2 regions of the Microbacterium sp. zg.Y909 genome follow, and region 1 is predicted to be linked to the other one. Evidence: riboswitches for the same ligand, from Rfam matches in the RefSeq annotation. Region 1 holds a riboswitch; the other holds the start of a gene.
The links. A riboswitch is a leader RNA that binds a small molecule or an ion and turns the genes downstream of it on or off. The one in region 1 is predicted to bind guanidine.
Positions count from the first base shown of each region.

Region 1 (4,403 bases):
CGAGTGCGGCAGCGCCCTGTGCCCAGCTGTCGTCCTGCCACCGCTCCACCTCGACCGGGATCCCCCGCTTGCCGGGCACGAGCGCGGCGCGCAGCGCCGCATCGAAAGACGCCGACCAGTGCGTCCACGCTTCAACGCCCTCCCCGAGCACGATGACCACGGCCGGGTCGAACAGGTTCACGGCGCCCGCGACGGCGCGACCAAGTTCGTGGCCCGCGTGCGCGAAGATCTCGCGCGCCTCGTCGTTGCCTCCATCGGCGAGAGCACGCAACGCGTCGATGCCTTCGCCTTCGCCGATCAGCCGAATGGAACGAGCATCATTGATCAACGCGGCCTGGCCGATGAGCGCCTCGAGGCATCCGCGGTTGCCGCACTGGCATAACGGGCCGTTTTCTCGTACGGGAATGTGACCCAGGTCACCTGCGCCGCCGGCACGCCCGCGCAAGACAACGCCGTCAGATACCAGCCCCGCACCCACGCCGTTGCCAACCGTGACCACGAGCGCGCTCCCGAACTCACGGCTGCGTCCAAAGAGTTGCTCGGCAACGCTGAGCGCGTTGACGTTGTTCTCCACTACGACCGGGAGTTGCAGTGCACGCCGAAGCAGGTCACCGAGCGGCACCTGCGCCCAGCCCAGTTGGGTGGAGTCCACGACTCCGATACCCTGCTCGGCCACTGTCCCCGGCAGGCCCACGCCAACGCCGAGAATCCGACCGGTTGCTCCAGACCCGATGAAGTCCCGTAGCAACGCGATGAGCGTAGACGTGGCAAGCGGGGAGATCGCCTCGAACGCCTCCGTTTCGGTGCGGAGCACTCGCCCGTCGATGCTGACCTCCACGAAGGCCACGTGGTCCGGAGCGACTTTAACGCCGATAGCTGCAAGATCATGGGACACCAGTCCCAGCATTCGAGCCGGGCGTCCGCCGCTACTCGCGGCTTCGCGCTCTTCGATGAGCCCCTCGGAGAGCAGGTCGCGAGTGAGTTGCGTCACCAGCGCGGGCGAAACGTCGAGCGCACGCGCCAGGTCGGCTCGGGACGCGGGCCCCTGGCCACCGAGGTGAGCCAGGATGGCGGTCCGGTTGACGTCCGGCTGGCTCCTATGCCCGACCATATTCACTCCTTTGTTTAGGACTGAATTAACCATAGAACCTGCTTGAGGGCTGTGTCCAGCCCGCTTCGGTAGACCATTCGCCCCACACACCCCGCGCCACTGACCCTGGCTGGCCTGGCGACGGCTGAAGCAGGCAAACGCCAGCAGCGTCACCCCCAGCGCTGGAACTTGACGTGGAGCCATGCGGGGACCGCGCGCTCGCCTCATCACCAGCGACTAGGCAGGGTGCGGGCGGGTCTTATCCGGGATACGACCGCGAAGGACGCGCCCCGCTCCTTCATGAGAGAACGCCGCTGTCCAGCGCGGTGGATCCTCGCCGTCGGACCCATACGCACGTAGCCCCACCAGCTACCTCACGACGGAACGCCGGCTCGAAGGTCGGCGCCAGCATCCCCGAAAACGGGCGCCGGCGCCCACGTCGAGCCATCCGCGCGTCTGAGGGCCTCATCCGCACATCCCACACGCCAGAAGCACTACGAAACGCGAAACGCCGCCTGGATCCAGGCGGCGTTTCTTTGTTCTTGGAAGTTCCGCGTACGAGTCATTACCCGATCCGCGTACAACCCGTAGTGGTGCCCCCGACAGGAGTCGAACCTGCGACCTACGGTACCGGAAACCGGCGCTCTATCCACTGAGCTACGGAGGCGTACCGAACGAGACTATCACTGGCCAGACGGCCCTCCCGACAACGCAGAACGCCCCGGAGCCTAAGCTCCGGGGCGATCAGTTGCGTGTGTCGGTTTCCGTATCCGGTCACCTCTCGGTTTCCACGTATCCGTTTTCTTCTCGCAGGACCGAAGCTACTCCGATCCCCCGCCGGGTCAAGGGGGCGCCGCGCAGAACGACTCACCCTCGGGTTGAACGTGAAGGATGCCGGCATCCGCCGCCCCTCACTCGGGGCTGACCAGCTTCAGCCCGACGATGCAGCCGACCAGGCCCAGGATGAGCAGGAACTTCACGAGCGAGAAGTCCTCATCCCCGGTGATCATCGCATAGACGACGGTGATCGACGCACCGATGCCCACCCACACGGCATACGCGGTGCCGGTCGAGATCTCGCGCATCGCGTACGCGAGGCCGCCCATGCTCATCACGAGCGCGACGCCGAAGACCACCGATGGCCACAGCTTGGTGAAGCCCTCGGATTTGCCCAGGGCGGTCGCCCAGACGGCTTCGAGAACTCCCGACACGACGAGAACGATCCACGACATGACACAGCCTCCTGGCCAGTCTTGTCGCTCACCGGGTACTGAACCGTCGTCCGGGGATCCGGTCGGGATCCGCCACCGATGCTACCGCCGCGCTCCGGGCTACGGGCCGCAGCGGCCGTCAGGGGGAGACGAAGAAGATCGCGTCGAGCAGCCCCGGGTTGTGGGCGTGCACGAGCACGGCGAACACCACCGCGTCGAAGAGCAGGTGCACCGTCACGACGTAGGCGAGCGAGCGCGTGCGCAGGAAGATGTAGCCCTGCAGAAGCGCGAACGGGATCGTCAGCGCCGGCCCCCATTCGCGGTAGCCGAGCTCCCACAGGAACGACACGAACACGATCGCCTGCAGCAGGTTCGCCGACAGATCGGCGAAGTGCCGGCGCAGCAGGGCGAACACGGTGCAGATGAAGAACAGCTCGTCCCAGATGCCGACGGCCCCGACGCCGACGAACAGGCGCGCGATGAGGTCGGGGGTGTCCACCACTGGCCAGTTCATGTAGACGCCCGAGGTGATGAAGTAAAACGGCAGGATCAGCCAGCCGAGCACCAGCACGAGCACAAGCCACACCCACTGGAAGGTCGTCCACCGCCCTCCCCCGCGCCACGGGAACGAGATCGCGCGGTCGCGGTAGACCCAGCGCGAGAGGACGTACGGCACGACCACGGCGCCGCCGAGGGCGAGCGTGAACCGCACCATCGCGGCGTTGTCGAGTTCCGCCTTCAGATCGATGAGGCTGACGATGACCATGCCGACCGCGATGAGCGACAGATCACGCACGAGGCTCGGCGGACGGGTGTCGGATGCCACGGGCACGGCATCGCGCCCGCCACGCCGTTCCACGAGAGCTGCCACCACGAGCCCTGCGATGAGCAGCGCCCACCCGAGCAGGGGCTGCAGCAGCACGAAGAACGCGGGAGCGGCCAGACACACCAGCAGCGCGGGCACGGTGGCGAGGGAGACGAACGGCCTGGTGGCCGGGACGACCGTCTTCACGCGCGCGCCTTCCGCCGGTAGACCAGATCGCGGATCTCGCGGCCCTTCGCGGCGCCCTTGCGCTCGAATGCGGTCACGACGCGCCCCTCGAACCGCGGGGCCCACGTGCCGGCGAACGCGGGCTCGAAGTCGGCGGCGCCTTCCATGACCTCGCGCATCTGCAGCGCGTAGTCCTCCCAGTCGGTCGCGAGTCGCAGCAGGCCGCCGTCGCGCAGCACGCGGGCGGCGAGCGCGGTGAAGGGCGGCACGACCAGTCGGCGCTTGGTGTGCTTCTTCTTGTGCCACGGGTCGGGAAAGAACACCCAGAGCTCCTGCACCGACGCTTCGGGCAGCAGGTGCTCGAGCACTTCGGGGGCGTTGGCATCGACGACGCGCAGGTTGCGCAGGCCCTGGCGGCCGGCGTCGAGCATGGTGCGGGCAAGGCCCGCCTTGAACACCTCGACTGCCAGGAAGTCCACCTCGGGGTGCGCCGCTGCCGCGTGCACGATCGCGTGCCCCTGACCGGAGCCGATCTCGACGACCAGCGGGGCGGAGCGCCCGAACACCTCTGCCGGGTCGACCTTGGACCCGGCTCTCACGCTCGTCGTCGCCCCGTCACGCTCCAGCGGCAGCGCGTAGAAGGGGGCCAGCTCGCGCCAGGCGCGCTCCTGCGCCTCGGACATGCGTCCGCTGCGGCGCACGAACGACACCGTGCGCTTTCGGAACGGGGCTTCGGAATCGGCGGTCGGGTCCGCGTCGGGCTCAGGGTCCGGCATGGGACAAGGCTACCGGTGTCGACCGGAGGGCCCCGCGACGGATCAGTCGTCCTGGGTGACGAAGTCGATGAGCCGCTCCACCGGTCCGAGCAGACTCGGGTCGAGGTCGCGGAAGGTGTGGACGCTCCCGAGAATCCGCTGCCACGCCCTCGCGGTGTCGGCCTGCTCCTCCGCGGGCCATCCGAGGGCCCGGCACACCCCGGTCTTCCAGTCGGTGCCGCGGGGAACCGTCGGCCACGCCGGGATGCCGACGGCGCGCGGCAGCACGCACTCCCAGACGTCCACGTGGGGGTGCCCGACCACCAGCACGTGCGCACCGTGCGGGCCGCGCGCGA
Region 1 covers NZ_JANJFJ010000059.1:12,369-16,771, forward strand. The annotation lists gene NQ160_RS06615 (ROK family transcriptional regulator) at 1-1,111, opposite strand, end outside; tRNA gene NQ160_RS06620 (tRNA-Arg) at 1,682-1,757, opposite strand; gene NQ160_RS06625 (DMT family transporter) at 2,002-2,322, opposite strand; guanidine-III (ykkC-III) riboswitch at 2,333-2,397, opposite strand; gene NQ160_RS06630 (CPBP family intramembrane glutamic endopeptidase) at 2,441-3,313, opposite strand; gene trmB (tRNA (guanosine(46)-N7)-methyltransferase TrmB) at 3,310-4,068, opposite strand; gene NQ160_RS06640 (DUF3097 domain-containing protein) at 4,111-4,403, opposite strand, start outside.

Region 2 (4,403 bases), on a different contig from region 1:
GACCACCTCGTGCCCGGCTCGAAGGAGCAGCGCATCGCGGATGCCCTCGCGCGCGGCCCGCACGGTGCGCACGTGCTGGTGGTCGGGCACCCCCACGTGGACGTCTGGGAGTGCGTGCTCCCGCGCGCCGTCGGCATCCCGGCGTGGCCCACGGTTCCCCGCGGCACCGACTGGAAGACCGGGGTGTGCCGGGCGCTCGGATGGCCCGCGGAGGAGCAGGCCGACACCGCGAGGGCGTGGCAGCGGATTCTCGGGAGCGTCCACACCTTCCGCGACCTCGATCCGAGTCTGCTCGGGCCTGTGGAGCGGCTCATCGACTTCGTCACCCAGGAGGACTGATCCGTCGCGGGGCGCGCCGGTCGACACCGGTAGCCTTGTCCCATGCCGGACCCTGAGCCCGACGCGGACCCGACCGCCGATTCCGAAGCCCCGTTCCGAAAGCGCACGGTATCGTTCGTGCGCCGCAGCGGACGCATGTCCGAGGCGCAGGAGCGCGCCTGGCGCGAGCTGGCCCCCTTCTACGCGCTGCCGCTGGAGCGTGACGGTGCGACGACGAGCGTGAGAGCCGGGTCCGAGGTCGACCCGGCAGAGGTGTTCGGGCGCACCGCCCCGCTGGTCGTCGAGATCGGCTCCGGCCAGGGGCACGCGATCGTGCACGCGGCAGCGGCGCACCCCGAGGTGGACTTCCTGGCAGTCGAGGTGTTCAAGGCGGGCCTTGCCCGCACCATGCTCGACGCCGGCCGCCAGGGCCTGCGGAACCTGCGCGTCGTCGATGCCAACGCCCCCGAAGTGCTCGAGCACCTGCTGCCCGAAGCGTCGGTCCAGGAGCTCTGGGTGTTCTTCCCCGACCCGTGGCACAAGAAGAAGCACACCAAGCGCCGACTGGTCGTGCCGCCCTTCACCGCGCTCGCCGCGCGCGTGCTGCGCGACGGCGGTCTGCTGCGCCTCGCGACCGACTGGGAGGACTACGCGCTGCAGATGCACGCGGTCATGGACGACGCCGCCGACTTCGAGCCCGGGTTCGCCGGCACGTGGGCCCCGCGGTTCGAGGGGCGCGTCGTGACCGCATTCGAGCGCAAGGGCGCCGCAAAGGGCCGCGAGATCCGCGATCTGGTCTACCGGCGGAAGGCGCGCGCGTGAAGACGGTCGTCCCGGCCACCAGGCCGTTCGTCTCCCTCGCCACTGTGCCCGCGCTGCTGGTGTGTCTGGCCGCTCCCGCGTTCTTCGTGCTGCTGCAGCCCCTGCTCGGGTGGGCGCTGCTCATCGCGGGGCTCGTGGTGGCCGCTCTCGTGGAACGGCGTGGCGAGCGCGATGCCGTGCCCGCGGCATCCGACACCCGTCCGCCGAGCCTCGTGCGTGATCTGTCGCTCATCGCCCTCGGCATGGTCATCGTCAGCCTCATCGATCTGAAGGCCGAGCTCGACAACGCCGCGATGGTGCGGTTCACGCTCGCCCTCGGCGGAGCCGTGGTCGTGCCCTACGTCATCTCGCGCTGGGTGTACCGGGACCGCGCGATCTCGTTCCCGTGGCGCGGGGGAGGGCGGTGGACGACCTTCCAGTGGGTGTGGCTTCTGCTCGTGCTGGTGCTCGGCTGGCTGATCCTGCCGTTTTACTTCATCACCTCGGGCGTCTACATGAACTGGCCGGTGGTGGACACCCCCGACCTCATCGCGCGCCTGTTCGTCGGCGTCGGGGCCGTCGGCATCTGGGACGAGCTGTTCTTCATCTGCACCGTGTTCGCCCTGCTGCGCCGGCACTTCGCCGATCCGTCGGCGAACCTGCTGCAGGCGATCGTGTTCGTGTCGTTCCTGTGGGAGCTCGGCTACCGTGAGTGGGGGCCGGCGCTGACGATCCCGTTCGCGCTTCTGCAGGGCTACATCTTCCTGCGCACGCGCTCGCTCGCCTACGTCGTGACGGTGCATCTGCTCTTCGACGCGGTGGTTTTCGCCGTGCTCGTGCACGCCCACAACCCGGGGCTGCTCGACGCGATCTTCTTCGTCTCGCCCTGACGGCCGCTGCGGCCCGTCACCCGGAGCGCGGCGGTAGCATCGAGGCGGATCCCGACCGGATCCCCGGACGACGGTTCAGTACCCGGTGAGCGACAAGACTGGCCAGGAGGCTGTGTCATGTCGTGGTTCGTTCTCATCGTGTCCGGAGTCCTCGAGGCCGTCTGGGCGACCGCCCTGGGCAAATCCGAGGGCTTCACCAAGCTCTGGCCATCGGTGGTCTTCGGCGTCGCGCTCGTGATGAGCATGGGCGGCCTCGCGTACGCGATGCGCGGGATCTCGACCGGCACCGCGTACGCCGTGTGGGTGGGCATCGGCGCGTCGATCACCGTCGTCTACGCGATGATCACCGGGGATGAGGACTTCTCGCTCGTGAAGTTCCTGCTCATCCTGGGCCTGGTCGGCTGCATCGTCGGGCTGAAGCTGGTCAGCCCCGAGTGAGGGGCGGATGCCGGCATCCTTCACGTTCAACCCGAGGGTGAGTCGATCTGCGCGGCGCCCCTTGACCCGGCGGGGGATCGGAGTAGCTTCGGTCCTGCGAGAAGAAAACGGAAACGTGGATACCGAGAGGTGACCGGATACGGAAACCGACACACGCAACTGATCGCCTCGGAGCTTAGGCTCCGGGGCGATCTGCGTTGTCGGGAGGGCCGTCCGGCCAGTGATAGTCTCGTTCGGTACGCCTCCGTAGCTCAGTGGATAGAGCGCCGGTTTCCGGTACCGTAGGTCGCAGGTTCGACTCCTGTCGGGGGCACCACCACTGAAAACGAAGATCGCCGTCCAGCTCTGGGCGGCGATCTTGTCGTTTCGGCTCGCTCTCGCGTGTTTCGCCAGAGTCTCGGGCCGGTCGCGGGAAACGGGCACTGGCGCTCCGAATGTCCACCCCGGTGCGACCCCGCCCTAACCGGCCAGCGCCTCGTTCGCCCGCGCCAGCGCTCGGAGGTAGGCACCGGGTGTCACCCCGGCGACGGAGCGGAAGTCGTTGGTGAGGTGCGCCTGGTCGACGTAGCCGAGTTCGACGGCGATGGCGGCGAGGCTCCCGTCTTCGGTTGAGAGGCGCCGGACGACCTCCTGCAGGCGCACGCGGCGAGCGATCTCACCGGGACTGCGCCCGATGTTCTCCCGCACTGTCCGTTGCAGGGTCCGCACGCCCACTCCGAGCGCGGTGGCCACGTCCGACGTCTTCCGCACGTGCGGTCGGTCGGCGATGACATCGAGGGCGGCATTCGCCAACCGCTGCGACGGCCTCAGCGGACGCTCGGCGAGGAGCGCCCGCACGAGGGTGTCTGCGGCCTCGGCCCTGGCGGTCGAGTCCGGCCCCGCCGCGATCTGCTGGAGGAGCCGGTGCGTGCGCCCGTCGAGGTCCGCGGTGACCTCTCGCTCGTAGGGGAGCGACGAAGCCTCGAGGTCGGACAGCACGGCGAGGCCGGCGGGACGCAGCCGAATCGCGAAGACGTCCCCGCTGCCGCTGATCGTGCGCGTCCACGCCGTGGATCGAGCGGACGTCACCACGAGCGGGGCCGCGACGTCGCCGCTCTCGATGCTGAGCGTGATCGACGGGTGGTCGATGATCCGCTGCTCGATGGACTCGCCGGGCTCGAGCCGCCACTGCACCGCCCAGTAGGTGTCGACCACGTCTCGGAGGTCTTCGGCCGGCGGGATCCACCGGGCGGAGAACCGCTCGAGATTCTGCGGCTGCAGCACTCCGGAGCGTTCGGCGGAGCCGATGGCTCTCGTGCGCGTGCCCTCCATGGCGCAATTCTGCAATACCGGCGCGGGCCGCGGGGCGCAGGATGCGGTCATGACGACGAACTACCGCAGTACCTTCATCACCACGGCGCCCGACTGTCCCGTGCCAGTCGCAGAGGTGCCGCCCGCGGGTGCGAAGCCGAGTGTGGCGTCCCTGCAGTACGAGTTGATCCACGATCACCCGTACGAGAGGACGTCGGACGAGATCCTCTTCGAGGTACACGCCGTGCGCGCCGGGATCAGCGAGTCCGAGCGCCCCGCGGAATGGGATCGCTTCTTCGCGAAAGATCAGGCGTGCCTGCGCGCCTCTCCGCTGGCCAAGCGGTACGGCTGGGGGTTCCACCACGACGAGCAGGGCCGCGTCGCGCTCGTCGCGCTCGGCAGCGCCGAGTACGCGTCCCTCGCCGAACGCGCTGATCTCACACAGAAGCCCGCGATGCGCTCGTCACGGGGGTGAGCGGCTAGGCGGCCGTCCGCGGGGAGCGGATCAGCGCGCCGGCGGTGAGGAGCACCGCCGCCGCGGCCACGTGGGCGCCCACCCACCACGGGCCGGAGAGCTCGAACGGATAGAGCGGGTTCCAGACGATCGCGATCGCGAGCATGACCGGCATCCACCACCATTGCCGGGCCTGCAGGGCGAACCATCCG
Region 2 covers NZ_JANJFJ010000245.1:2,144-6,546, reverse strand. The annotation lists partial or broken gene NQ160_RS15995 (DUF3097 domain-containing protein) at 1-339, shown strand, start outside; gene trmB (tRNA (guanosine(46)-N7)-methyltransferase TrmB) at 382-1,140, shown strand; gene NQ160_RS15985 (CPBP family intramembrane glutamic endopeptidase) at 1,137-2,009, shown strand; guanidine-III (ykkC-III) riboswitch at 2,052-2,116, shown strand; gene NQ160_RS15980 (DMT family transporter) at 2,127-2,447, shown strand; tRNA gene NQ160_RS15975 (tRNA-Arg) at 2,688-2,763, shown strand; gene NQ160_RS15970 (helix-turn-helix domain-containing protein) at 2,907-3,758, opposite strand; gene NQ160_RS15965 (DUF6157 family protein) at 3,808-4,212, shown strand; gene NQ160_RS15960 (DUF6804 family protein) at 4,217-4,403, opposite strand, start outside.
Region 2: linked by a shared signal. The riboswitch ahead of NQ160_RS15980 (DMT family transporter) and the one ahead of NQ160_RS06625 (DMT family transporter) in region 1 are both predicted to bind guanidine.